DNA from 3 places in the Agrobacterium sp. GD03872 genome. Region 1 is predicted to be linked to each of the others. Evidence: riboswitches for the same ligand, from Rfam matches in the RefSeq annotation. Region 1 holds a riboswitch; each other region holds the start of a gene.
The links. A riboswitch is a leader RNA that binds a small molecule or an ion and turns the genes downstream of it on or off. The one in region 1 is predicted to bind cobalamin.

Region 1 (9,608 bases):
GCATCGACGCACATTCCCGGAACGCAAAAGCGGCCAGTTCGTGGGTCGAAAAAAAAGCAGAGGCGCAGCCCGGAGCACCCGAGCAGGCGGCAATGGACGAACGCGCATCGCCGGCCGCAGTGACGAAACCGGACACCTTCGCAGTCTCAATAACGGCGCTGCAGGCGGATGACGAGCCAAAGAATAGCAGGCTATGGTTCAGCGATGGCCGCAAGGCCTTGATACCGAGCAGATCGGCACGCTCGCACAGGCGCGATAAGTCGGATCCTCGCACCTGGCCAAAGGCAGGCGCAACCCAGGCAGCGGAGCGATCCTTTCCCACGGTCATCAGCCCCAAGGGCGAAAACGCTGCGGCGGCTTCGCCGCCAGTCACCTGATCCTGCAAACAATCGCCGCAGACCGCTTTTACGGTCTGCCTATCCAGATCACGGCCACGCGCGAGCGGTCCCTTGCCGGCCAGACAAAGAAGCAGTGACAGAACCACACCCGCCGCCGCACCTGTCTCAACCACTCCCGCGCTCAGCGCCTTGCTTTCAGGCCCTCCGACCAGCAGTCGCCAGAAGGCCTGACCATCCACCGACACTGCTTTCAGGCGAATATCGGCGAACAAATCCCCCATGGAAGGACGCCCGCCACCGTCGATGACGACGGACATTTTGGCGGCGAGCTTTTCATGGAGAGCAAGTCGGTCAGCTTCTTTACGAATCTCCGCGGCGAGGGGACGGCTATCAGCAATTTCCACCTCGTCCCGGCCGGCAAGGGGTGAAATCTCGACTGCCAGCCCCTCGCGCAGAGGCAGACCGAGTGTCAGGACATCTTTTTCCAGAGCGCAGGCGCTTGCCGGCGTCAGGCCGCGAAATTGCAGACTGCCGCGCGCGGTAATATCGATCAATCCGTTGCCATGTCGCTCGGCAAGATGGCAAAGCGCTATCATCGCGCGGGGCGAAATATCCGCCTCGAACGCGATCCGCGACAGGAAACCGTCGCCGGTGCGCATGGGGGCGGATAGGGCCGGGCAAAGGCCGCGGCGGCCAAATGGCTGAACGGGATCGGCTGCGGCCGCGATCATGTCCCCACCCTTTCGGCGCGGGGCAGGATCAGCATTTCAAGCTCAACATCCACCGCATTGCGGCGGCTGTGCCATAGTCCGCGACGGCGGGCAGACAAAAAACGCTCGGCCATCGCCACCGCTGCCTTGGGGTTCTCCCGCAGGATGAAATCACGCACCTCCTCATTACCGAAATAGGCGTCGTAAAGCGCCTCGACCAGTGAGGAGGAAACAGCATGCGTGGTTTCGGCAAAACCAACGAGCCGATCCACCGTCTCGGCAAATTCCGCCGCGCCGCGCGGACCATGCCGCATCTGGCCCGCAATGAAGCGCGGATTGACGGCGCGGGCGCGCACCACCCGGGTCAGCGCCTGCGCCATCGACCGGGCGCGCGGGCGCGCCGGATCGGTCGTATCCAGCGCAACGATATCGGCAGCGGCGCCGAGTGCAGCCTTCGCGGCGGAAAAACCGCCGATGAAAGCGACATCGGACGAACCATCCAGAAGGTCGCGACCCGGATCATCGCCGGTATGAACCAGAAGATCGGCCCGGTGCACCAGTTCCGCAAAACCGGCATTTTCGAACATCTCCAGCCCATCGGCCCCGCCAAAGGCGTGATTTGCCGCGTCGAGATAGGCTTGCCCCAACTCCTCACGCTCATCCCATTTCCCGCTGGCGAGCTTTTCCTCGATACCTGCGCCATAGGTGCCGGGCGCGGAACCGAAGATGCGCGGCGGTATATATCCGAGGCTCGCCGCCTCCTCCGCAAGCGGATTGTCTCCCGGTGCTTCGTCACGCTGCGCCACAGCCTTGGCGGCGGCATCGAGGAGTGCGATCAACGCCGGAAACATGTCGCGAAACAGGCCGGAAATGCGAAAGGTCACATCGACGCGTGGACGCCCGATGCTCGCCGGCGGCAGGACCTCTATGCCGGTAACACGGCCGGTAGCAGCGTCGTGGATCGGTCGCGCCCCCATCAGGTGCAGCGCCTGCGCCACATCCTCGCCGCCATTGCGAAGGCTGGCGCTGCCCCAGAGATCGAAAACCAGATGTTTCGGCCAGTCACCATGGGACTGCAGATAATGGCGAAGCACCTCTTCGCCCGCCACACGTCCGAGCTCGAAAGCCGTGGGCGTCGGCATGGTGCGCGGATCGGCGGCATAAAGATTGCGACCGGTCGGTAACACGTCAAGCCGCCCGCGCGCCGGCGCGCCGGAAGGGCCAGGCATTACATGCCGGCCATCGAGCGCGGCAAGCAGGGCGGTCTTTTCCGATTCGGCGCTTTTCAGCCTCAGGGGATCGCTCTCACCTCCGGGGCAACGGCCGAAAACATGCTGGCCATCCTTGATGGCGAAATCCTTGAGGTCGCAGAGAAAGGCGTCGATACGCGACAGGGCTGCATCGGCATCGTCCTTTGCACCCACGCCCGCCTCGGCTGCAAGTCCGGTCTCCAGCGCCTTTTCGACGATCAGCGTCGCCAGCCGGTCGCGGCGGCGGCGATCCAGACCGTCGGCCTGCGCATATTCATCGACCAGCTGTTCCAGCGCCGATTGCTCCGGCGACAGGCCGGCATTGACCAGCACTGGCGGAATATGGCCGATGGTGACGGCCGCGATCCGCCGTTTGGCCACCGCCGCCTCACCCGGATTGGAAACGATGAAGGGATAGATCACCGGCAAAGACCCGGTGACGATTTCCGGAAAACAGTCGCGTGAAAGCGCCACGGTTTTGCCCGGCAGCCACTCCAGCGTGCCATGTGCGCCGACATGCACGATGGCATGCGCATCCGCCACCCGCTGCATCCAGCCGCCAAAAGCGACAAGCGCGTGACGGGGCGGCAGGGCAGGGTCATGATAGTCCACCCGCCGATCCTCATTGCGCCCTCGATCCGGCGCCAGCGCCACGAAAACCTGCCCGAAGCGGGCAACGCGAAAATGGAATGCGCCATCAGTCAACGCGTCGTCGTCTTCCGCTGCTCCCCACGTCGCATTCACCGATGCAAGAGCAGTCGCCGGTATAGCCGCAAGAAAATCCCGGTAGGCGGAAAGATCGATCGCCGCAACCTGCTGTTCGACACGATCGAGCAGCCCCCGCGCCGTATCGGGAATATCCCCGACCGCATAACCGGCACCGGCAAGATCGCGCAGCATTTCCAGCACGCTCTGCGGCACATCGAGACCGACGGCATAACCGGTGCGCCCGGGCGCGGCACCCGGATAATCCGGCATCAGAATGACGATGCGGCGATCTTCAGGTGGTGCATGTTTCAATCGCAGAAAGGCCGCGATGCGGTTTGCAACCTGTTCGACGCGGTCCGTTTCCGGCACGTTGAGCAGACTGACACCGCCATCCATCCGCGCCTCTTTGAACGAAATCGCACCGGCGAGAATCCGGCCATCCAGTTCGGGCAGGACCACATGCATGGCAAGGTCGGAGGGATTGAGACCGCGCGCATTTTCCGCCCAGCCGTCGCGTCGTGTCGTTGCCATGACCACCTGAAAAACCGGCACGCCCAGGCGGTCGAACAGGGTCTTACCGCTATCATCCGCCTGGCTGGCGAAAGCCGTGGCGGCAATGATCGCAGCGGGCTGCAACTCAGGCAGCACAGTATCAAGAAAACGGATGGCCTCGCCATCCTTCAGGCCGCTGACAAAAATCGGCAGGGGCGCAAAACCGCGCTCGCAAAGAGCATGAAAGAGTGCGTCGACGGGTGCCGCGTCTGTCGCCAGCAGCATGGAGCGGTAAAAGAGAATGGGCAAAATGGCCGCATCGGCAGGAAAACCGGCACAGGCTTCAGCCTGCCCGACCACACCTCGATCCGGCCGATAGAAACCGGTTTTCGGCAATGGCGCGGCCTCCATATCCGGCCACTCCCCGTCGCTCGCGAGAACGGTGAGGCCGGCGGCAAGACGGCCCATATTCTCCTGTCCGCCCTCCCGGAAGAAGGAGAGAACGGAGGCCAGCATCTGCCTGTCCACGGTCGAAGCCGCTTCGAGCTTTTCGTCCCTTTCGCTGCACTCTCCCGGCAGGAGCAGGAGCTTTATGCCGCGCCTGCGCGCCACAATGGCAAGCTGGTCGACGCCATAACGCCAGCGCTCCGCGCCGCCGAGAATCCGGATAAGAATGACGCGAGCATGTCCCGCCGTCTTTTCAATCCAGAGGTCGACAGACATGGGGTGCCGAAGCTCGGAAAGATTGGCGACGGACAGGGCTGGAACAGCGCTGTCAGCACGCTGCCAGGCCTGTTCCAGCCCGGCAAGATCGCTTGCCGAGAAAGACAGGATCACCACATCCGACCTGGGCTGGTTGAGATCAACCGGCTCGATCAGATCGTCAAGAGACGAGGATGTGGTGGCGAGAATATGCATGGGTCAGGCAGCCAGCATCTGCTCGATTTTTTCGCGGTTGATACCCTTTTCGCCGATGACGACGAGGCGGCTGCGGCGTTCCTCGCCCACCGCCCAGGGACGGTCATAATAATGATTGACGCGGCTGCCGACAGCCTGCACCTGCAGGCGCATCGGCTTGGCGGAGACCTCGATAAAGCCTTTTATGCGCAGCACGTTTTCCGCAGCCGCCGTCTCGGCGATACGCGCCGCCAGCGCTTCCGGATCGCTCACCGCCGGCAGATCGATGACGAAGCTGTCAAAATCATCGTGCTCGTGGTCAAGCTCGCCATCATGGTGGGTGCGGCGGTTTTCGATATCCTCTTCCACCGCAAGACCGAGACCGATCAGCACAGCCGGATCGATGGCGCCGTTCGAAGCCACGACGATCTTCGCCGCTTTCGGCAGATGTTCGAGAATATGCGCCTTCGCCCTGTCGAGACCGGTATCGTCAAGAAGATCGGCCTTGGTCAGCACGATGAGATCGGCGCAGGCGACCTGGTCTTCGAAAACCTCTTCGACCGGGTCATCGTGATCGAGCGCCTCGTCATTGGCGCGCTGGGCGGCGAGCGCTTCCATGTCGTGGGCAACCTGTCCCTCGGCAAGGGCCGCACCATCCACCACGGCCACAACAGCGTCTACCGTGACACGGCTCTTGATCGCCGGCCACTGGAAGGCCTGCACCAGCGGCTTTGGCAGGGTAAGCCCCGAGGTCTCGATGAGGATGTGCTCCACCTTGGGCTGGCGGCTCAGAATCTGCTCGATGGCGGGCTGGAAATCATCCGCCACCGTGCAGCAGATGCAGCCATTGGCCAGTTCGACGATGTTCTCTTCCGGGCAGCTTTCAATACCGCAGCCTTTCAGGATTTCGCCGTCGATGCCGATATCGCCGAATTCATTGACGATGATGGCGAGCCGCTTGCCGTCAAGCTTTTCGAGAAGTCCGCGCAGCAGCGTGGTTTTGCCAGCCCCCAGAAAGCCGGTGACGATGGTGCAGGGAACGCGGTCCAGAAGGGTGCTCATGATCTCTCCTCGGTAAAATCGAATGGGGGAATGCGCGCCACCATGCCGCGCTTTAATGGTTCGGGGCGGCCGCGCCAGGGCATCAGGCCATCGGGGGCGGCAGCCAGCAGCCGCGCGCCGGTCAGCAAATCTTCCGCATCGCCGGACGTCAGCCCGCCGAAGACGTAGGACCAGCCATTGGCGCTGCGCAGTGCGGCGCTGAGGCCGCGCTTGCAATTGGCAAGGCAATTGACGGAACGGACGGCAATGCCCGCCTCCTCCGCCTTTGCGATAACGGCGTCGGCAAGGCGCGAACCGGGACGCGGTTCGGCATTCGGATCGGCTTCATCGCGACAGCTTCGGCAAACGAAGACGACCACGCCGGGCGCCGTTTCGTCCTGCGTGTTTCCGCCTGCACATGGAGATGTTGCTGAAATATCCAAACGTCCCGTTCCCGCGCCTTCAAAAATCTTCAGGGGTGCGGATATCGAAAACGGCACGCGGACAGGCGCAAGCCGGCTGTTCGATCGGACCGACTGACCGGAGCACCCCGCCCGGCAGACGTTTTTTCCTGAAACGGCAGGTCTCCTGGCTTGCGGCTCGATCAACACCCGGGCACCGCCTTCCCGAACCATGAGAGAGGTCCAGTGGCTTTACGGTGCGGGCTTACCGCTTACAGTTGCGGGGGCAGCCACGGAATGGCCCGGCAATCGGGGTTGACCGTGTTCCCTCTTAGCTTTTCCCGTTGCCGGGAAAAGACCGTCAGTCCGTTACCCTTAGGCTGAACGGGCGCGGGGGTCAATGCCGCGGCCCCGTGGCTGGCGCATTGCCGGGTGCGGCAAATTGGGTATAGTCGCCGCTCCGAATGGCGGGGCACGTATTCCCGCAACGCTGGATGAGAAGGAAAACGCGATGACACGTGACATCAGCGACAGCGAAGCCGAACGCCACCGGCGGAAAATGGTCAACCGCAAAACGGTGCAGGACGCCGAAGTCGCGGCAAAGACCGTCGAAAAAGGCCTGCTGATGATCAATACCGGCCCCGGTAAAGGCAAATCCACAGCTGCTTTTGGCCTTGCCTTGCGCATGCTCGGCACCGGGCGTCGGGTGGGTATTGTGCAATTCATCAAGGGTGCATGGTCGACGGGTGAACAGCAGGCGCTGACCCTGTTTGGCGACAAGGTCGTATGGCGCACCATGGGCGAGGGTTTCACGTGGGACACGCAGGATCTGAAACGCGATGTGGCTGCAGCCGCAAAAGCCTGGGAAGAAGCCAAGGCGCTGATGGCGGACGAAACGATCGGCCTGCTGGTCTTCGATGAGCTGAACATCGCGCTGCGTTACGATTACCTGCCGCTGGAAGAGGTCGTCGAAACGCTTTCCAGCCGCAGGCCCGATCTGCATGTCATCGTTACCGGCCGCAACGCCAAGCAACCGCTGATCGACGCCGCCGATATGGTGACAGAAATGACGCTGGTGAAACATCACTTCAAGGCGGGCGTGAAGGCGCAGGCGGGGATAGAATTCTGACATGACTGCGCGGGTGCTGATGTTTCAGGGAACCGGCTCGGATGTCGGCAAATCGCTGATGGTGGCCGGCCTTGCCCGTGCATTCACCCGGCGCGGCCTGTCCGTCATGCCGTTTAAGCCGCAGAACATGTCCAACAATGCGGCGGTTACCGCCGACGGCGGCGAGATCGGGCGCGCGCAGGCGCTGCAGGCGCGGGCGGCCGGCGTACCGCTTTCCGTCCACATGAACCCGGTGCTCCTGAAACCGCAGAGCGAAACCGGCGCGCAGGTGGTAGTACAGGGTAAGGTTGTCGGAAACGCCAAGGCAGCCGATTATCAGCACATGAAGGCCGGGCTGATGCCACGGGTGATTGAAAGCTTCGAACGCCTGAAACAGCAGGCCGATCTCGTGCTGGTGGAAGGGGCGGGTAGCGCATCCGAAATCAATCTTCGCGCCAATGACATCGCCAATATGGGTTTCGCCCGCGCCGCCGATGCGCCCGTCATCCTGATCGGCGATATAGACCGGGGCGGCGTCATCGCCAGTCTTGTCGGCACCAAGGCCGTGCTCGAACAGGAAGATGCAACGATGATAGAAGGTTTTATCGTCAACCGATTTCGCGGCGATCCGGCCCTGTTTTCGGACGGCATGCGGATGATTGCGGAAAAGACAGGCTGGTCCCCCATCGGGCTTCTGCCGCATTTTTCCGATGCCGCGAAACTGCCGGCGGAGGATGCGCTTGGCCTTGCCGGCCCCGCCCGGCAGAAGCCCGACGCAAAGATCCGGATCGCCGTGCCGATCCTGCCGCATATTTCCAATTTCGACGACCTCGATCCGCTGGACATCGAGCCGGATGTGGAGCTGATCCGCGTGCGGCCGGGCGAAACCATTCCCGCCAATTGCCGGCTGGTGCTGCTGTGCGGCTCGAAATCCACCATCGCCGATCTCGCCGTGCTGAAAAATGCTGGCCTCGACATCGATATCAGGGCGCATGCACGACGCGGCGGTTTTGTTGTCGGGCTTTGCGGCGGATATCAGATGCTCGGAAAAACCATTGCCGATCCCGATGGTATCGAAGGACCACCGGCAAAGGTTGAAGGGCTTGGTCTGCTTGATGTCGACACGGTTTTGGCAGGCGATAAGCGGCTCGTTTCCGTGCGCGGTACGAGTTTCGACGGAGTTGATTTATCCGGCTACGAAATGCATGTCGGCGAAACCACTGGCACAGCGGGCAATCTGCCTTTTTCGACGATTGATGGCCATGTCGACGGCGCGATGTCGCCCGATGGCCGCATCTTCGGCACCTATATACACGGCCTTTTCGCGGACGACCGCCAGCGCGGCGCATGGCTGAAGCGGCTTGGCGGTCACGGCACGGAGCTGAACTATGATCAGCAGGTGGACGCTGTTCTTGACCGCCTGGCGGCGCATATGGAGCAGCATCTCGATCTCGACGGGCTGCTGTCTATAGCGCGATAAGCACCGCCAGAAGCCCGAATAGGCCAATCAGCAACAGGTCGGCGATCCTCGCCAGCCTTAGCGCCGTACGAATATCGCCGGCAACCAGCGCCGCCCTGCCGCCTTCACCCATGAAGCGCGCCTCGATCATCTGCCCGCCATAGGAGCGCGGCCCGGCGAGCGCGAAGCCGAGAGCGCCTGCGAGCGCCGCCTCCGGCCAGCCGGCATTGGGAGAACGATGATGCCGTGCATCGCGGCAGATTGCGGCGATCGCCCCTTTGGGCGACGCACCCTTCACAAAACACGCGGCGACCACAAAAAGACCGCCGCTCAGCCTCGATGCCGGCAGATTGACCAGATCGTCCAGCCGAGCCGAGGCCCAGCCGAAGGCCTCATGGCGGGGCGAGCGATGGCCGATCATGCTGTCGGCCGTATTGATCGCCTTGTAGGCCGCGCCGCCCGGCAGACCCAGCAGGCCGAGCCAAAGGGCAGGGGCGACAATGCCATCGGAAAAATTCTCGGCGAGGCTTTCAATCGCCGCCCGGCAGATCGCCGCTTCGTCCAGCTTTTTCGGATCGCGCCCGACGATCATCGACACCGCCTTGCGACCACCCTCCACTCCTTCGCGCTCCAGCGCCGCGGCGACAGCCCCCACGTGCTGCTCCAGACTTTTCTGCGCCGGGAGAGAAGCGCCGAGGACCGCCACAGCCAGAAGGCCGAAAGGCAAAACAAGCAAAGCCGATTGCACAAACCATGTGAGGATCGCCGTCAGCCCGACAAAAACAGCCAGAGCCGCCGCACCTGCGATCTTGCGCTGTGAAAATGGCGCACGCTCCCGGTTCCATTTTTTGTCCAGCAGCGCGATAAGCGAACCGATCCAGGTGACGGGGTGGCCGATACGGTTGAACAGCCAGTCCGGATAGCCGGTCAGGCGTTCGATCACGAGCGACAGGAAAGCGAGAGCAAAGAACATGGGCGAGACAGTATCAGAAAAGACGCAGGCTACGATCCGTCACGGCGGTAATCTTGGCAAGGCGCGCCTGATGTTTCCCGACGCACCTGAACCGTGGATCGACCTTTCGACCGGGATCAACCCACACTCCTATCCGCATTCGTCCGTCCCCGCCAGCGCCTTCGCCCGCCTGCCGGAACCCGATGCCGCCGAAGAGCTGAAACAACTGGCGGCAACCCATTTCGGCGCACC
Region 2 (9,608 bases), on a different contig from region 1:
CGCAACCTGCGTCCGAAGTACCTCGAAGCCTTCGTCGACAACCTCATCAACTGGGACTACGTCCTGGAGCGTTACGAAGCCGCCGCCAAGTAAGGCTTGCGGAATGGAATTTTCGAACACCCGGCGTTTACGCCGGGTGTTCTGTTTTCGGGATGCCGTTTCTGTCACAAGCCTGTCATCGGCCGGGTTTATCGCGGCGCATCATGACTGAAAAAACCACGCCTCTCTTCTCCTTCGGCATCGTCGCCGATCCCCAATATGCCGATGCCGCTCCCCGTCCGGAAATGGGCCGTTATTACGCCGAGAGCCCGAAAAAGCTCGCAGACGCGATCGATACCTTCAACCGCGAGGAGCTGGCCTTCGTCGTGACGCTCGGCGATATCATCGACCGCGGCTTTGAAAACTTCGATGCGATCCTTGCCGTTTATGACGGGCTTCGCCACCGCTCGGTGCTCCTGCCGGGCAACCACGATTTCGCCGTCGCCGCCGAGCATTTGCCTGATATCCACGCCCGCCTCGGCATGTCCGCCCCCTGGCATGATTTTTCCATCGGCGGCGTCCGTTTCGTCGTGCTTGACGGCAACGAGGTCAGCCTTTTTGCCCCACCGCCCGGCGATCCGCGTCGGGCGCTTGCCGCAGACCGGCTGAAGCGCCTGACGGATGCCGGTGCAATCAATGCGCAGGAGTGGAACGCCTCGCTCAGTGACGAGCAGTTCGAATGGCTGCGGGCCGTTCTGCAAAAGGCGGATGCGGCAGGTGAAAAAGTGATCGCCCTCTGCCACTATCCTGTCTACCCGGAGAACGCCCACAACATGTGGGACGCGCCGCGCATCCTTGAGCTCCTCGGCTCTCACCCCTCGGTCGTCGCGTGGTTCAACGGCCATAATCACGAGGGCAATTACGGCCTATTGGGCAATACCCACTTCGTGAATTTCAAGGGCATGGTCGATACGCCCGACCAGAACACCTTCGCCATCGCCGATGTCTTTACTGACAGAATCGTCATTCGCGGTTTCGGGCGCGAAGAGGATCGCCTTTTACGGCTGTGAGGAGGAGATGGTCGGCTGGTTGCTCTGCCAGCCGCTCATCCACAATTGCCGCAGCTTCTCGCCTTCCAGCTTGAAGAAGCTGCCGGTCGTTTCGCAGCTCAGCACCCGGTCCGAGCGGAAATTGCGAATCGCCTGTCGCAATTCGCACCAGGCGACGATATTCACCGTCTCCGAATAATAGATCACCGCAATCGGTCGAACCCGCCGCTGCGTTTCCGCGCCGGCTTCATCGCGGTAGGTGATCTCCAGCTTCTCCTCGTCGCGCACCGCCCGCCGGACCGTCGCAAGATCGACGCCGGCGGGGGAGGGCGCGATGCTGCCCCAGGCGTGCAGGGCATTGGCGGAGAGGGTTTTCGACAGGGGTTCAGGCAGGGAGGCGGCGATCTTGTCGCTGACCTGCCTTGCCGCCTGCCGCAATTCCGTATCGCCGGTGCGCGCGACCATGGCGAGCGCCAGCACGATCGCCTCCGTCTCTTCGATGGAAAACATCAGCGGCGGCAGGTTGAAGCCGGGACGCAGGATATAACCGACGCCGCGTTCCCCTTCGATGGGCACGCGCATGGTCTGAAGCGCTGCTATGTCGCGATAGACCGAGCGCACCGTCACCTCCAGCGCTTCGGCAATCGTCTGCGCGGTGACAGGCCTGCGCGCCACCCGCAGGATCTGGATGATCTCGAACAGTCTCGACGCCTTGCGCATTGCCGTTTTCCCGGTGGATTTCTCCACGCAACTGACACAACGCTGTCAGTTGGCATTTTCTATAAATGGCAAAACACGTTGAGAAACATGAGATTTCCCGAATGTGTCGTGAAATGTTTTGGGAGATACTGACATGAGTTACGCCGAAAATCTCTGGCTTTTCTTTCTGGTCCTGTTCGGCATCATCATCCTGCCGGGCATGGACATGCTGTTCGTGCTGGCAAGCGCACTGACGGGGGGAAAGAAAACGGGCCTTTCCGCTGCAAGCGGCATGAGCGCCGGTGGCATCGTGCATTCGCTTTACGGCGCCCTGGGCGTCGGCATGCTTGCCGCCTGGATGCCGTCGCTGTTCCTGCCGCTTCTGGTTTTTGGGGCCGCCTATATGATCTGGATCGGCATCGGCCTGATGCGCAGCGCGATTGTCGTGAACGGCGATGAGGCGCAGGCAAGCGCTTCGGTCAGAAAAGCCTTCTGGCGGGCGGTGCTGACCTGCCTTTCCAATCCGAAGGCCTATCTGTTCATGATGGCGATCTATCCGCAATTCCTCAAACCGGCCTATGGGCCGATCTGGATGCAGGGGCTGGTGATGGGCGCGATGGTGGCGGTCACGCAGTTCACGGTCTATGGCGCGCTGGCGCTGACGGCGGATAAAAGCCGGGCATGGCTCATTTCTTCGCCCGCCGCCACGATCTTCATCGGCCGCGCCGCCGGTTTCATGCTGATTGCCGCAGCGCTGCTGACACTGTGGGAAGCCCTGTCCTGAAGCGGCGGCGGACAGGCCCTGCCGCCGCAGATTTTGCCGCCAGACGATCCGAAAACCGCAGAGCACTTTGCGGTACGATGTTCTAGCCTCCTGTTTTCACGATGGAATTCACCGCAATGTGACTTCTTTTCGCCATCCGGAAAGGGCATCCTCGCGCCGTTCCATCTAGCGTCCGGCATCAGGGCCGGAATCAAGGAGAGTGTGCATGAAACTGAAAACCATTGCGGCGGCCATGCTGTTCGGCTGTCTTTGCGCCGGAGCGGTCTATGCTGCCGGCGAAGTCGAAAAACGCGAAGGCATGATGAAGCAGATCGGTGGCGCCATGGGTTCGCTCGCCGCCATCACCAAGGGCGAAAAGCCCTTTGACGCCGAAGTCGTCAAGGCCGCCGTGACGACCATCAGCACCAATGCAAAGGCTTTCCCCGACCAGTTCCCAGCCGGCACCGAGACCGGCAGCGCGGCCGCTCCCGCCATCTGGGAAAATTTCGCGGACTTCAAGGCCAAGTCCGCCAAGCTCGGTACGGATGCGGACACGGTTCTCGCCAATCTCCCCACCGATCAGGCTGGCGTCGCCACCGCCATGAAGACGCTCGGCGCCGATTGTGGCACCTGCCACCAGACCTATCGTCTGAAAAAATAATCGCAGCACTTTGGAAACGCCGCTTCCCGGCGGCGTTTTCTCACGCTCGAAAGGCATCTGACGGGGTCAGGTGAGAATGGGGAGAGGGGTATGTCCTCCATCTGGACGAAACTCGTCGGCGGGGCCATCGTCGCAGCGATTGCGGGCTATGGCATATTCGCCTGGGTTACCGCGCCGGAACGCCAGGCGCCGAGCCACTGGGTCAGCCTTGGCGAACCGGATCTGGCCAATGGCGAAACGCTGTTCTGGGCGGGCGGCTGCGCAAGCTGCCACGCCGCGCCCGATGCCACGGGCGAGGCGCTGTTGACGCTTGCGGGCGGGCAGGCGCTGAAAAGCCCCTTCGGCACCTTCCATGTCCCCAATATTTCCTCCGATCCGCAGCATGGCATCGGCGGCTGGACGCTGGCGGAATTCGGCGACGCCATGACGCGCGGCGTGGGCAAGAACGGCGAGCATCTCTACCCGTCCTTTCCCTATGCCTCTTATGCCCGTATGACGCAGAAGGACATCAACGATCTCTTCGGTTATCTGAAAGCCCTGCCGGCCAGCCAGAACGATGCGCCGGATCACCAGCTGCCTTTCCCCTTCAATCTGCGCATGGTGCTGGGCGGCTGGAAATTCCTGTATTTCGACCCCTCCGCACCGCCGCGCGTCGAACTTGCCAATGCCAATGCCGAATTGCTGCGCGGCCAATATCTGGTGGAAGGGCCGGGCCATTGCGGCGAATGCCACACGCCGCGCAATGCGCTCGGCGGATTCCAGACGGATAAATGGCTGGCCGGCGGTCCCAATCCGGAAGGTGAGGGCCGTATTCCGGACATTACCCCCGCCTCGCAAAGCATAGGCAGCTGGGCGGCGGCCGATATTGCCAGCTATCTGGAAACCGGCTTCACCCCGGAATTCGACAGCGTCGGCGGCTCCATGGTCAAGGTGCAGCAGAACATGGCGCATCTGACGGCCGAAGACCGCGATGCGATTGCCGCCTATCTGAAGGCCATTCCGGCGCGGTAGGGTGCGGCGGGGGCGTGCGCGCCCATTGACTCCCGCCTCCACCCGGCGGATAACAATCCTGTGATGGTTCCTTCCGGTCGTTCCGGAAGGTGAAAAGGGAACACGATAGGGAGAAATCCTCATTCGTGGCTGCCCCCGCAACTGTGAGCGGAGAGCCTGAAACGAAGTGCCACTGGCAAGCCATTTCCCGGAAACCGAGGTTTCCAATCGGGCGAGGGCGATGCCGGGAAGGTGTTTCAGGTTTTGACCCGTAAGCCAGGAGACCTGCCATCACGGAAATGTCCATGCCGGCGGGGTGTCCGGAAGAGCGGAATGTCAGGTGGCGGGATCAATGCCTTCCTGTGTCAGTCTCGTATCCCCGTGGTGAAGTGTATCGCATGCGGTCTTGCGGCTTGTGCCGTTTGGCCGCGTCCAAAGGCGCGGGGTCGCGCCGGAGAGGGGTCACCATGTCCATCAATCAGAATACGGCAAATTCGGCCGTTTCCACAAAAACAGCCAGCTTTGCGCAATCGCTGACGGCGATCGTGCTTGGCCTGTTCGTTGTCGGTTTTGTCGGCTTTTCGCCCGTGGAAGCCGTTCACAATGCCGCGCACGACACGCGGCATGCCAATGCCTTCCCCTGCCATTGAGGGGTAACGGCATGTCATCTTTTCGCAATATCGTCTTTACCGCCGTTCTCGTCGGCATTCTCGGCGGTTTGGCCGTGTCTGCCATGCAGGCTGTCAGTACCACGCCGCTCATCCTGCAGGCGGAAACCTATGAAAGCGCCGGCGAAGCGCCCCACAGCCATGATGCGCCGGCCCCCGGTGCCGCCGTTCCCGCCCATGAGCACAATGACGAGGCCTGGGCTCCGGCCGATGGCTTCGAGCGTACCGCCTATACCGTCGCCGCCAATGTCCTGACCGCCATCGGTTATGCATTGGTGCTGACCGGCCTCATTTCGCTGCGTGGCACCAGTGGCGGCTGGCGCGAAGGCCTTCTCTGGGGCGTTGCCGGCTTTGCCGCCGTCATGCTGGCCCCGATGATCGGCCTGCCGCCGGAATTGCCGGGCAGTCCGGCAGCCGCACTTGAGGCGCGGCAGATCTGGTGGCTTGCGACGGTTGCCGCAACCGCGGGCGGCATTGCGCTGATCGCGTTCCGCCGCGAACCCTGGGCCATCGTATTGGCATTGGTGTTGATCGTTGCACCGCATGTGGTCGGCGCACCCTTGCCGCCGGAAGGCGAACATGCGCTGGCGCCGCTGCCGCTGGAGCGTCAGTTCATCGTCGCCGCGACCATCACGAGCTTCGTTTTCTGGGCGCTGCTCGGGACATTGAGCGCGTTTTTCCTGAAGCGCTTCCAGTCGGCTTGAGACTATGCAGGACGCAGCGGAGTGGAGTGAGGAACTCGATGCGCTGCGTTTTGCCGTACCTGGTCACGGCGCTTTCTGCGCCGTGCACCGTCTTGCCTTCAAGGCGGTCCTTGGGGCGACCCCGGATCGCGAGGTGGCTCTCGCCTGTTTTCATGAACACGAAGCCGCTTTTATCGCTGCGGCGCTCAGCAAGATCAAACGTGCAAATTTACCCGCCGGCCGCAGCCTGCATCTGAACAGCCGCGATATTCGCCGGGCGATTGCCGGGGAGAACGGCGATCATGCGGCGCGTGTTTGCCGCGTACTTGATCGGCGATAATCATTGCCGTTTTCACGTCCGTCATCCCGGCCCTGAGCCGGGATCCAGCCAGCCCAAGTCCTTGGGCTGAAAGGACTCTTTTCGCCGCGCAGACGCGCGTCGGCTGGATTCCGGCTCAAGGCCGGAATGACGGGGAGTAGAGGGAGCGCAAACAACCGAGACGGCTATGCCTCACCGATGCTCCGCCGCAAAAACCTGGAGTTCCGCCTCGGCTTCCGGACCAAAGAGGCCGAGGTGTTTCAGGATTTCCACAGCGAAACTGACCGGCGCGCTGCCGGCGGCGGTGACGATGCCGCCATCGCTGACCGCTTTCGGCTGGTCGCGATAAAGCGCCTCGCCGCCATAGGCAGGATAGGCCTTGTGCGATGCCAGCGAATTGCCGGTATGGGCGACGCCGTTCAGGACGCCCGTGCCGCCGAGCGCGCTTGCCGCCGCGCAGATGCCGGCCACCAGCCGGTCCCTGTCGCGAAACCGGTGCACCAGCCCGCCAAGATCGACAGCGGTTCCCTTTTCCCAGCTGAGACCGCCGGGAATGATGAGAGCGTCGACATTCTCGGGATCGAGCGCGCCATAGGACGTGTCAGGCGTCACCTTCAGCCCGCCCATCGAGATCACCGGCGCACCATCGGGAGTGGCGTAGACGATCTCGACGCCGAGATAGCTGCGCGCCGCCGCCGCAAGCAGGGCCGGTTCCCAGTCCGCAAAATCCTGCGCCAGCGCAATGGCGATCCGTGTCATGGCCGTCTCCGTGGTTTTTAATCAGGCGATGGACTGCATGTAGCGCATGCCGGTGACCGGCCGGGGCGCGAAATCCATGTTTTCGTAGAAACGATGTGCCGCGACATTACCTGTTGTGGCGCTGACGGAAAGATAGTCGCAGCCGAGCCGCTTGGCGATATCGCGGGCGCGGGAAACCAGATGCTGTCCGGTGCCATGGCCACGGTGTCCGTCGCGCACGAAGAGATGATGCAGCTCAAGCCCGCGCTGGCCTTCCTGCGCCCTGTAGAGCGGCAGAAGCAGGGCGTAGCCGATCAGTGCGCCATCGGCTTCGGCCACGAGGCCGTGCACCCAGGGCAGCGGGCCGAACAGGTCGCGTTCCAGTTTCGCCGGCGTGATTGCCGCCGCATCGCCGTGGTAGGAGGCAAGCAGCGTGATCATCTCGTTGAGCTCGGGCAAATCCGTCTTGCGGGCGCCGCGAATGATGACGACGGGCGGTCGTTCCAGTGTAAGGGAGCTGTCTTCGGTCATTTTTTTCGGTCCTTTGGTCTTATCGGTGCCGTCAGGACGCTTGAGAAACAACAAAGCCGCCTGACGGCGGCTTGTTGACAATATGATCTGTCGAGCCGCCCTTAGAGGTAGGCCCAAAAGTACGAGCAGGAGATGGGTGCGCGTTCGTTGATCATGGGAAATGCAATGCGCCCGAATCCGTAATCTGTCAAGCGGGTCAATTCGCAAATCGCGCGATTGCCGACAGGATCGCATCTTCCATTCCCACATCGCCCGTGGAGTGGCCAGCGCCATCGACGGCAATCAGCTCGCTTCCCGGCCATGCCGCGGCAAGTTCGTAAGCGGTGACGGGCGGCCCCTGCAAATCGCGCATGCCCTGGATGAATATGCCGGGAATACCCGTGAGCACGCCGGCATCGCGCAGCAGCACGCCGTCTTCCAGCCAGGCCGCGTGGTGGAAATAATGGGCGCAGAGGCGGGCGCGGGCGAGAATATAATCGTCGTCGCGCCATTTCTCCGGAAAGGCTGAGGTGTCCTGCGCGCTGATCGAACCCGCCTCCCACAAATGCCATTCAAGCGCCGCCATGGCGCGGATGGCGGGGTCGGAGTCGTTCAGAAGCCGGTAATAGGCGCCAACCGGGTCTTCCTTTGGCAAATGATCGGGAATCGCGGCGATGAAGCGCTGCCATTGCTGCGGCAGGAACATTGCCAGCCCCTTGTATAGCCAGTCGATTTCCTTCTGCCGCGTGGTGGTGACGCCGGCCAGCACCATGGCGCGCACGCGTTTCGGATGGCGTTGGGCGTAAGCGAGAGCCAGCGTGGCGCCCCAGGAGCTGCCATAAACCAGCCAGTCATTGACCTCGAGCGCGGACCTGATCGCCTCCATGTCATCGACCAGGTGATGCGTGGTGTTGTGCGCCAGGCTCCCGGCGGCGTTCGGCGTGCTTTTGCCGCAGCCGCGCTGGTCGAACTGGATGATGCGGTAAAGGGCCGGGTTGAAGTAACACCGCGCCGTCGCCGACAGGCCCGAGCCGGGGCCGCCATGCAACAGCACCGCAGGCCGCCCAGCCGGATTGCCGGCAAGGGTCACATGCAGCCTGTGGCCCTCGGAAACATCAAGGAAAACGGTGTCGAAGGGGGTGATTTCGGGAAATATCGCGGCCATCCGGCATTTCTTTTTGCAACAGGTGGGAGGCGCATACAGGGCGCGGATGACAGGTGAATGTCAGTCCGGTTCGCGGATCGCTCTTAATGCTCGCCCTCGCACATGCCGTGATCGGAAAGCGCGCGGATGACATAACAATCCTCGATCGAATGTCCATGGCAGTGGGAGACGATACGCTCCAGCTCGTGCTCCAGCTTCTTCAGGCTGGCGATCTTTTCGCGCACATGGGCAAGGTGTTCGGCGGCAATGCGGTCCGCGCCCTCGCATGGCATCTGCCGGTGCTGGCTGAGTGCGATCAGCTCGCGGATGGCCTCGATGTTCAGCCCGAGATCGCGCGCATGGCGGATGAAGGCCAGCCTTTCGAGGTCGGATTTTTCGTAACGACGCTGGTTGCCGTCCGAGCGGTCCGCCTCGCGGATGAGGCCCATCTGCTCGTAATAGCGGATGGTCGGCACCTTGACGCCGGTACGTTTCGACAGTTCACCGATGGACAGCATGGCTTTCTCCATATCTCCAGTCTCTAGAGATATGGTTTTTCCACTCGCTGTTCAATGGGTCTCAGGCGGCGTCATCCACGCCGAGCGCCTGGGCCAGGGCCTTTAAAACTTCGGTCTCAAGGCTGGAGGCGGCTTCCGGCTGGGTGGCGGCGGTCATTTCAGGGGCGGGCGTGCTCGTGGCGGAGGCGCCGCTGTCGAGGTTCCACAGCGCGGCGGCAAGACCGGCGGAAACACCGGCGACCGGCGATACGGTCGTGGCGACGCTCTCGGCGCTCGAAATGGCGCGATGGGCCGCACGGGTCAGCTCCAGCAGGGCCTCGGTGGTGGAAGGGGTTTCCCTGTTCCTTGTCGGCTCAAGGGTCCGGACCGGAGAGGCGTAAGCGATGCTGGTGGTGGCTGCGATAGTCGTCATGACTGAGTCCCCTAAGTTTTGATGGGCTACTTTTAAGGGCCGAAACATTCGCGAGGATTGCGTCATCGGGGGCTTGAATGGAAAATCGCTGGAATATAGTATACCCCCCTATAGTATATGAGGTGCTCATGTCCCATACGATCCACGACAAGGAAAAGCTGCTTGCCCGCATCCGCCGCCTCAAGGGCCAGATGGAAGCGGTGGAACGGGCACTGGAGGATGCCAGGCCCTGCGGCGAGGTGCTGCAATTGCTCGCCTCGGTGCGCGGCGCGCTTTCCGGCCTGACGGGGGAGGTGATGCGGGAGCATCTGAACGAGCATGTGGTGCATGCTGAAAATGAAGACGAGCGGGCCAGGGCGGCGGAAGAGCTGGCCCAGGTGCTGAAGACCTACCTCCGCTAGCCCGTTTCCCAAGGCATTGACGGTTTTGGGAGGGGACCTGCGTGAATGAAATACTCCAGAGATCGAACAGGATC
Region 3 (9,608 bases), on a different contig from region 1:
CAAGCCACAACAGAACGTTTCCCCGTCGCCGGCAGCTTCACCATCTCACGCGGCACCCGCACGCATGCGGATATCGTAACGTGCATCATCCGCGATGGTTCCTTCGTCGGCAAAGGTGAATGCGTGCCCTATCCGCGTTATGGCGAAAGCATCGAGGGCGTCATCGCCGATATCGAGGCGATGGCGCAGCGGATCGCCGGCGGCGTGACACGGCAGGAACTACAGCAGGCGATGCAACCCGGCGCCGCCCGCAATGCGGTGGATTGCGCGCTGTGGGACCTCGAAGCCAAGATCAGTGGCAAAACCGTTGCCCAGCGCATCCTTGGACAGGCGGCAAAGCCGCTCGTCACCGCCTACACCATCTCGCTTGCCGACCCGGAAACAATGGCCGCGAAGACGGCGGAAAACGCAGGCCGCCCGCTGCTGAAGATCAAGACCGGCACGGCGGATGATGAAGCGCGTCTAAGGGCCGTGCGCGCCGCCGCACCCGAAGCGCGTATCATCATCGACGCCAATGAGGGCTGGAACGATTATAATATCGAATATTATCTGAGGCTTGCGGCGGAACTGAAGATATCGCTGATCGAACAGCCGCTGCCCGCCGGCAAGGATGACATCCTCGCCGGCATCGACCACCCGGTGCTGATCTGCGCCGATGAAAGCGTGCATTCGACGAAGGACCTCGCCGCCCTGCGCGACCGTTACGACGCCATCAACATCAAGCTCGACAAGACCGGCGGCCTGACTGAAGCGCTCGTCATGAAGGCCGAGGCCGAACGGCTCGGCTTCACCATCATGGTCGGCTGCATGCTCGGCACCTCGCTCGGCATGGCGCCGGCCGTGCTGGCGGCGCAGGGCGCGGCCTTTGCCGATCTCGACGGACCGCTGCTGCTGGCCGAGGATCGTGAGCCGGGACTGGTTTATGAGGGTTCGCTGGTTTATCCGGCACGGCCGGAATTGTGGGGGTAAGTCGTGGATATTGAAGGCAGAGAAACACGATAAGGCGCAACCTCGCCGCTTATTTCTTCTCCCCGCCGGGGAGAAGGTGGCCCGAAGGGTCGGATGAGGGGGCGACGTCGCCGGATTTCGGGGAGCAAGCCCCCTCATCCCGCTGCCGCGATCTTCTCCCCGGAGGGGAGAAGGCGAAAAAACGCACCCGCTCGCCTTAAATGACGGAAGGGCTCGTCTATGAGGAAGGCGTGGTTATCCGGCCCCGCCGGAATTGCAGAAGTCCCGCTCAGGCACCGCGCGCCAAGGCGGCATCTTCCGCGTGCCTTGCCCAAAGAGTCACAGGGAAGCAGAACCTCTCCTCCGTCATGCCGGACCTGATCCGGCATCCAGCCACGGCGCGTCTGCGCGGTGAGAAGAGTCTTACGCGATCAAAGACTTGATCGCACTGGATCCCAGCTCAAGGCCGGGATGACGGTGTGCGGATACTGCCAGTCATCGAATGCGGCATTCCATACGAGCCTATCGTCAGCGCCCGTCAAACGCCCCAACTCAGGCCGCGTGCTTCCCGATCAGTCCCGGAATATCCACCGGCTCCATCTCGTCCGATGCCTGTTCGGCGGTAACCTCACTCGTCTGCATCCAGGTGATCAGCTCGAAGCTGCCATCGGCATTTTCGGCAATCGCCGTGCAGCTTTCCACCCAGTCGCCGGTATTGATGTAGCGGATGCCGTCCATGTCTTCCATGACGGCATGGTGAATGTGACCACAGATGACGCCGTCGACATTGTTGCGGCGCGCCTCTTCGGCGACCACGCGCTGGAATTCGCCGATGAAGTTGACGGCGTGCTTGACCTGCAGCTTGGCCCAGGCCGAAAACGACCAGTAAGGCAGGCCGATGCGACGGCGCACGGCGGCGATGGCGATGTTGATGGCGATCGCCGCGTCATAGGCCCAGTCGCCGAGATAGGCGAGCAGGCGGGCGTTGCGCACCACCACGTCGAATTCGTCGCCATGAATGATGAGATATTTCTTGCCGTCGGCCGCCTCGTGGATCATGCGTTCGGCCACTTCGATGCCGCCGAAATGCATGCCGGGGAACTCCCGCAGGAATTCATCGTGATTGCCGGGAATGTAGACGATGCGGGTTCCCTTGCGGGCCTTGCGCAGCAGCTTCTGCACCACGTCGTTGCAGCCCTGCGGCCAGTACCAGCTGCGGCGCAGGCGCCAGCCGTCGACGATGTCGCCGACGAGAATGATCGTCTCGGCCTCGTGATATTTCAGGAAGTCGAGCAGATAATCCGTCTTGGCCGCCTTGGAGCCAAGATGAACATCCGAAATGAAAAGCGTTCTGAACTGTCTGGTTTCGATTTGACCGGCCACGGATTTCATCCCCCTGTTCGGTTGCGTCCCTGCGGCTTTCTTACCTCTCAGAACCAGACTCGTGTTTCAGCAACATGACAGATGCCGGTTTTTATAGGGAATATGACGAAAGCCTTCACGAAAACGCGAATAAGCCATGGCCGCATTTGCATAAGGTGCGGTCAAATAACGGCTGTACCACGGGGAAGTTTGTTGTATTCAGGGGTCCGGAATTGAACCAGACATGACGGTGGAAAATGACCTCTCACGATAAGAACAACATGCCCGCCAACACGGCAAAGGCCGACATCGAGGAACAGGCGCTCTTTTTCCACCGCTATCCGCGCCCCGGCAAGCTGGAAATCCAGGCCACCAAGCCGCTCGGCAACCAGCGCGATCTGGCGCTCGCCTATTCGCCCGGCGTCGCCGCCCCCTGCCTCGCCATCCATGAAAACCCTGAAATGGCGGCGGACTATACCGCCCGCGCCAATCTCGTCGCCGTCATCTCCAACGGCACGGCGGTTCTCGGCCTTGGCAATATCGGCCCGCTTGCCTCCAAGCCTGTCATGGAGGGCAAGGCCGTCCTCTTCAAGAAATTCGCCGGCATCGACGTCTTCGATATCGAAATCGATGCGCCCGGCATCAACGACATGGTTTCCACCATCGCCGCGCTGGAACCCACCTTCGGCGGCATCAACCTTGAGGACATCAAGGCGCCGGAATGTTTCGAGGTGGAACGCCAGCTGCGCGAGAAGATGAACATTCCTGTCTTCCACGATGACCAGCACGGCACCGCGATCATCGTCGCCGCCGCCGTCACCAATGCGCTGGAACTCGCCGGCAAGTCTCTGTCCAGCGTCAAGATCGTCGCCTCGGGCGCAGGCGCGGCAGCCCTTGCCTGCCTCAACCTGCTCGTCGCCATGGGCGCGAAGAAAGAAAACATCTGGGTCCACGACATTGAAGGCCTCGTTTACGACGGCCGCAACACGCTGATGGACGAGTGGAAGGAAGTTTACGCCCAGAAGACCGACAAGCGCGTCCTGGCCGAAACCATCGACGGCGCGGATGTCTTCCTCGGCCTTTCGGCGGCTGGCGTTCTGAAGCCGGAACTGCTGGAGCGCATGGCGGAAAACCCGCTGATCCTCGCGCTTGCCAACCCCAATCCGGAAATCATGCCGGAAGCGGCGCGTGCGGCCCGTCCGGATGCGATGATCTGCACCGGCCGTTCGGATTTCCCGAACCAGGTCAACAACGTTCTCTGCTTCCCCTATATCTTCCGCGGCGCGCTGGATTGCGGCGCAACCACGATCAACGAGGAAATGAAGATGGCCGCCGTGCAGGCCATCGCCGAACTCGCGCGTGAGGAAGTCTCCGAAGTCGCGGCAAAAGCCTATAGCGGCGAAACGCCGGTCTTTGGCCCGAACTACCTCATCCCCTCGCCTTTCGATCCGCGCCTCATCCTGCGCATCGCCCCGGCCGTTGCCCGCGCCGCCGCCGCAAGCGGTGTCGCCGCCCGGCCGATCACCGATTTCGAAGCCTATCTCGATCAGCTGAACCGTTTCGTCTGGCGCTCGGGCTTCATCATGAAGCCGGTCTTCAATGCCGCCAAGGCCGCCGAAAAGAAGCGCATCATCTTTGCCGAAGGTGAAGACGAGCGCGTGCTGCGCGCCGCCCAGGTGCTTCTGGAAGAAGGCACCGGCATTCCGATCCTCATCGGCCGTCCGCAGATCATCGAAACGCGCCTGAAGCGCTTCGGCCTGCGCATCCGCCCGCATACGGATTTCGCCGTGGTCAATCCGGAAGACGATCCGCGCTACCGCGACTATGTCGATGACTATTTCGCCCTCGTCGGTCGCGCCGGCATCAACCCGGAGGCGGCCCGTACCATCGTGCGTACCAACTCCACCGTCATCGGCGCGCTTGCGGTGAAGCGCGATGAGGCGGATGCGCTGATCTGCGGCCTCGAAGGCCGTTACGACCGCCACCTGCGCGACGTGAACCAGATCATCGGCAAGCAGGAAGGCGTGCGTTCCTTCGCCGGCCTCAGCCTGCTCATCACCCAGCAGGGTGCGCTGTTCCTCACCGATACTTTCGTGAATTACGACCCGACCTCCGAGGAAGTGGCGGAAATGGCCATTCTCGCGGCCAAGGAAATCCGCCGCTTCGGCATCACGCCGAAGATCGCCCTCGCCAGCCATTCCAATTTCGGCTCGCGCGATTCCGAAAGCGCCCGCAAGATGCGCCGCGCCCTGAAGATCGTGCAGGAAGCCGCGCCGGAACTGGAAGTCGATGGCGAAATGCAGGGCGGTTCGGCCCTTTCGGAAGCGCTGCGCAAGCGCGCCATGCCAAACAGCGTGCTGACCGGCGAAGCGAACCTGCTGGTCTTCCCGAACCTCGATGCCGCCAACATCACGCTCGGTGTCACCCGCACGCTGACGGAAGGCCTGCATGTCGGCCCGATCCTGCTCGGCACGGCCCTGCCCGCCCATATCCTGTCGCCCAGCGTCACCTCGCGCGGCGTCGTCAACATGGCGGCCTTCGCCGTGGTGCAGGCGTCGCATCCTTCGGTGTGATAGAGGCCGCATTAACGCAATTTTGAACAGGCTGTTGCCGCATTGCGGCAACAGCTTATGTTATCTTCCTGAAACACGGATTTCGTGAAGTATAACGCCCCTGCCACCGGCCGGGGACATCGAACGGATCGAACAATTGACCCGCCGCAGCCGCATCATCGGCCTCCTGATTCCCCTTGTTTTCGTCGCCCCGGCCGCCGCTTTCGCGGATCAGGTCTGTGATACGCTCTACGCGCAGTTGCGCGAGCCGCCCCGCATCGTCGGCAATACGGCCGAGGTGCGGCGTTACGCCAATGCGCTCGCCCGCCAGAACATCACCATCCGCAAAATCAGGAACGACATGCGCGGCTATGGCTGCTCTTCGGGCAGCGTCATCGTCTATGGCAGCCCCAATGCCGGCGTCTGCGCCGAGATCGGCGATGCGCTGGTGGATGCCGAAGCCGAACGCGACGCCATCATCCGTGACCGTGACGACGCCATGGCGACGGCACGTGACAATGATGGCGACATCAGGCGTCAGCGCATCCTCGCCGCCCTCGACGCCAATGGCTGCAACACCGCGCCGCAGACGGAAACGCAATTGCCGCCGCCGCCCGATGTGACGCGTTATCCCGATGCTTTCCGGCAGAATGGCCGGCAAAATGGCGACGGGCCGGGACAGGCGGGGCTTTCTCCCTACCCCAACGCCGCCGCCGAAGGCGGGCTTCGCACACTCTGCGTGCGCACCTGCGACGGCTCGTTTTTCCCGATCGCCTCCAATGCCTCGCCGCTCGATTTCCGCGCCCAGGCGGAGCAATGCGAGAAAATGTGTCCGGGGACCGAGACGGAGCTTTATTTCCACTCCATGACGGATCAGGAAACCGCCGACATGGTGTCTGCCGAAACCGGAAAGCCCTACAGGGATCTGCCGACCGCCTTCGCCTACAGGAACGCCACGGCAAAAGCGCCGGGCTGCGCCTGCAACATGGCCGCCTATCACGAGGAAATGCAAAAGCAGGAAGAGGCCGCCAAGCCGCAGCCCGAAAAGCCCTATTCCGGCATCACCACCATTCCATCACCGCAAGGTGACAGGGCTGAGAAACCCGCCGAACAGCAACAGGCCGCCAAGCCGCCGGAAGCGCCCGTTCCCGAACGCGACTACGATCCGAACGACAGCCGCGTCCGCGTCATAGGCCCGAAATTCCTGCCCGACCAGACGGGCCGTATCGACCTGAAGAACCCGGCGTTGAAGGGTATACAGCCGCAGCAGTGAAATCTCTTCCGCGCTCGTAATGGGGCAAGCGCGCGCCTTGTTTCTTCTCCCCAAGGGGGAGAAGTCCGCGGCAGCGGGATGAGGGGGCAGCGTCAGCGATATTCGGAGAGCTTGCCCCCTCATCCGGCCCTTCGGGCCACCTTTTCCCCGGCGGGGAGAAGAAATCCGCGGCGACGTCCCGCCTTATTCACAGGCCTCCGCTTCTACACCCCGCCCCAGCGGTTGCGAAACACCAGTTCCTCCAGCGGCACACGCTGCCGCCAGCCCTTCACCGCCAGTTCCGGCTCGGTATAGAGCGCATCGACACGCCCAAGGCACAGCCAGGCGACGATTTCGATATGATCGGGGATTTCCAGAATGGCGCGGATGTCGCTATCGTGGAAAATGCTGACCCAGCCGACGCCGACGCCTTCGGCGCGCGCCGCAAGCCAGAGGTTCTGGATGGCGCAGACGGTGGAATAGACATCCGTGCGCGGATTGTGGGTGCGGCCCAGCACCACCTTGCCGCCGCGGGTGGGATCGCAGGTGACGCAGATGCTGAGCGGCGCCTTGCGGATGCCTTCAAGCTTGAGGCTGCGATAAAGCGCCTGCTGCTCGCCCGCAAACATCGCCGCCGCCTCCTCATTGGCGCGGCTGAAGGCCACAAAGGCCGCCTGCCGCACCGCGCCATCGGTGATGAGGGTGAAATTCCACGGCTGCATGAAACCGACCGAGGGCGCAGAATGCGCCGCCTTCAAAAGACGCTCGACAAGCTCGTCCGGCAGCGGATCGGGCAGGAACTGATCGCGCACATCGCGCCGGGTCTCGATGGCGCGGTAGATCGCCTCGCGTTCTTCGCAGGAAAACGGGCGCGCGGGCGAAAGCGCATGATCGAATGGACTGGCCTGCAAGGGATTACCCTCGGACGGATCGGTCGGCATCGTTTAACCCCAACAATGCGGGCGCGCGGACGCGGAAACCATGCCGGTCTTCGCGGCGACAACACGCCTCTTCAGCAACCTGCCGCCGTCCGCGCGGTTCGGTCTATCCCGCCAGGCCGGTCTTCTGACTCGGCTTCATCCACCCCTTTCGCCTTCCCGAATGACTCCAGTGGCTTCAGAAAAAGGGCGTCCGCCTCACAGCGCTGGGCACGTTCCGGTCTTTCACCGGATTCCCGATTCTCCCGCCGCAACAACGGGCACCTGACCGAAAAATCTATGGGCAAAAAAGCTTGCGAATGCAAGTATCTTGGCGGGCGATGCGCAATGTGCCGATGATCCTCCCACACCTTCATCATTCCGGCCTTGGGCCGGAATGATGAAAGGCGGAACTCTCCCTCGTCCTAACCGCATCACTCTACCGGAAAGTACCGCACATAAGCGAATTCGTCCCCATCCGGATGCCAGTTGGGCGAGTTCATGGTGCCCTGCCCGCCAAAAAGCTCAAACAGCATTTCGACATTGCCGCCTTCCATATCCATCAGCCGCACCCGCACATCGAGGTCGCGCGGATGGTCGAAGACGTCACCGTCATAGGAGACGAACACCACCTTGTCACCTCTGGGGGACGGATGTGGAAACCAGTCGCCATAGGGGCTGTCGGTAATGCGCTCGACGAAGGAGCCATCCACCCGCACGCGCCAGACCTGCATCCGCCCGGTGCGGCTGGAATTGAAATAGATCCACTCGCCGTCGGGCGAATAATCCGGCCCGTCATTGCGGCCTTCGCCATGGGTCAGGCGCGTCTCGACGCCGCTCTCAATATCCATGGCGTAGATATCGAAAACCTGATCGCGAATGCCGCAATAGGCGAAGCTTTTTCCGTCCGGCGACCAGCCGTGCCAATAGGAAGGCAGGTTCTTCGTCATCAGCCTTGGCGCGCCGCCCGCCGATGGCAGAAGATAAATGGCGCTCTTGCCGAATTCCACCTTGTCGGAAATGGCGTAGAGCGAACCGTCAGGCGATATGCCGTGGTCGTTGTTGCAGAGCGTCGCAAAGCCGGTATCGACCTTTTCCGGCGACGTATCACCGGCGGGAGACAGGCGATAAAGCAGCCCTTCGCTGTTCAGCAGCAGATATTTTCCATCCGGCGACCAATTCGGCGCTTCGAAGAGATCGGGCGTCTGCCACACCACCCGCATCTGCCGGGTGCGGATGTTGAAGATTTCGATGGAGCTGCGCATTCTGCCTCCCGGGCGTGTCCGTGTCTCGTTCAAAGCGCCCGGCAATGCAGACATTCCGTTTGCATCCGCCATCGCCTCGATTATGATCCTAGGGCGGCAGGCACCGTCCTGCAAATTCAAACCGGAAAAAACGCCAGCGCTCCGGCACCGTCCGCGCCGCTTGCCGTTTCTCCCAGGCCAGAGGTTCCGCGATGAATACCATCGCCGATCACGGCATCCGCTTCGGGCGGATCGCCGCAATGCTTCCTGTCAAAAATATCGAAAAGGCCCATGATTTTTATGTCGATGTACTGGGCTTCGAAAAGACCTTCGAAAACGGCGACCCTGTCGGCTTCATGATCCTCAAACAGGGCAATGCCGAGCTGCACCTGACATTGCAGCCCAGCCACAAGGCGGCGCCCTTCAATGTGGCGCATATGATGGTGAGCGATGTCGATGCGCTGCATGCGCTCTGCAAGAGCCACGGGCTGCGCATCATCAAGGGCCTGCAGGACAAAGATTATGGCCTGCGCGCCTTTGTGTTTGAAGACCACGATGGCAACCGCATCGATGTGGGGCAGGCCATTTGAGATGAGTGGACGGCGCGGGGTTTTCTCCGCGCCGTTTATGGGCTGTCAAAAAAAGCTCCTCACACGCGACGTCATCCTCGGGCTTGACCCGAGGATCCACAATCTCAACCGCATTTGGATCCTCGCCTCAAGGGCGAGGATGACGGAGAAAGGCGGTTAACTCACCCGCCAGAAATCGATGGCGCGCGCCTTCAATCACCGATCCCGGAACCGGTTGGTGATCGGATAACGCCGGTCACGCCCAAAGTTCTTCTTGGTGATCTTCACGCCCGGCGCCGATTGCCGGCGCTTGTATTCGGCGAGATAAAGCAGATGCTCCACCCGGTGCACCGTCGCCACATCATGGCCGCGCGCGAGAATCTCCTCGACCGACATTTCCTTCTCGACAAGGCATTCCAGAATATCGTCCAGCACCGGATAGGGCGGCAGCGAATCCTGGTCGGTCTGGTTGGGGCGCAATTCGGCCGAGGGCGCCTTGGAAATGATATTGACCGGGATCACCTCGCCGGAAGGGCCGAGCGCGCCCGGCGGCACATGGGCGTTGCGCCAGCTGGAAATGGCATAGACCTGCATCTTGTAGAGGTCCTTGATGGGGTTGAAACCGCCATTCATGTCGCCGTAGAGCGTGGCGTAACCCACCGACATTTCCGACTTGTTGCCCGTCGTCACTACCATCGAGCCGAACTTGTTCGAGACGGCCATCAAAATGGTGCCGCGCGTGCGGCTCTGCAGGTTTTCCTCGG

Region 2: it holds a riboswitch for cobalamin, as region 1 does, so the genes downstream of both, N5D22_RS25440 (CbtB domain-containing protein) here and N5D22_RS15200 (DUF1636 family protein) in region 1, are expected to answer to the same signal.
Region 3: it holds a riboswitch for cobalamin, as region 1 does, so the genes downstream of both, bluB (5,6-dimethylbenzimidazole synthase) here and N5D22_RS15200 (DUF1636 family protein) in region 1, are expected to answer to the same signal.

What each region holds. Positions count from the first base shown of each region.
Region 1 covers NZ_JAOCCY010000005.1:286,021-295,628, forward strand. The annotation lists gene cobG (precorrin-3B synthase) at 1-1,066, opposite strand, end outside; gene cobN (cobaltochelatase subunit CobN) at 1,066-4,416, opposite strand; gene cobW (cobalamin biosynthesis protein CobW) at 4,420-5,457, opposite strand; gene N5D22_RS15200 (DUF1636 family protein) at 5,454-5,879, opposite strand; cobalamin riboswitch at 5,997-6,215, opposite strand; gene cobO (cob(I)yrinic acid a,c-diamide adenosyltransferase) at 6,349-6,966, shown strand; gene N5D22_RS15210 (cobyric acid synthase) at 6,968-8,425, shown strand; gene cbiB (adenosylcobinamide-phosphate synthase CbiB) at 8,412-9,377, opposite strand; gene cobD (threonine-phosphate decarboxylase CobD) at 9,376-9,608, shown strand, end outside.
Region 2 covers NZ_JAOCCY010000023.1:46,031-55,638, forward strand. The annotation lists gene N5D22_RS25410 (superoxide dismutase) at 1-93, shown strand, start outside; gene N5D22_RS25415 (metallophosphoesterase) at 204-1,049, shown strand; gene N5D22_RS25420 (YafY family protein) at 1,038-1,748, opposite strand; gene N5D22_RS25425 (LysE family translocator) at 1,882-2,511, shown strand; gene N5D22_RS25430 (cytochrome c) at 2,717-3,151, shown strand; gene N5D22_RS25435 (cytochrome c) at 3,242-4,162, shown strand; cobalamin riboswitch at 4,210-4,449, shown strand; gene N5D22_RS25440 (CbtB domain-containing protein) at 4,609-4,791, shown strand; gene N5D22_RS25445 (CbtA family protein) at 4,803-5,513, shown strand; gene N5D22_RS25450 (hypothetical protein) at 5,518-5,832, shown strand; gene N5D22_RS25455 (glutamine amidotransferase) at 6,004-6,570, opposite strand; gene N5D22_RS25460 (GNAT family N-acetyltransferase) at 6,592-7,080, opposite strand; gene pip (prolyl aminopeptidase) at 7,277-8,224, opposite strand; gene N5D22_RS25470 (helix-turn-helix domain-containing protein) at 8,308-8,721, opposite strand; gene N5D22_RS25475 (hypothetical protein) at 8,783-9,133, opposite strand; gene dmeR (Ni(II)/Co(II)-sensing transcriptional repressor DmeR) at 9,262-9,534, shown strand.
Region 3 covers NZ_JAOCCY010000003.1:5,841-15,448, forward strand. The annotation lists gene dgcA (N-acetyl-D-Glu racemase DgcA) at 1-969, shown strand, start outside; gene N5D22_RS07520 (UDP-2,3-diacylglucosamine diphosphatase) at 1,501-2,340, opposite strand; gene N5D22_RS07525 (NADP-dependent malic enzyme) at 2,568-4,883, shown strand; gene N5D22_RS07530 (DUF2865 domain-containing protein) at 5,020-6,135, shown strand; gene bluB (5,6-dimethylbenzimidazole synthase) at 6,339-7,055, opposite strand; cobalamin riboswitch at 7,152-7,335, opposite strand; gene N5D22_RS07540 (TolB family protein) at 7,466-8,296, opposite strand; gene N5D22_RS07545 (glyoxalase superfamily protein) at 8,488-8,865, shown strand; gene N5D22_RS07550 (NAD+ synthase) at 9,061-9,608, opposite strand, start outside.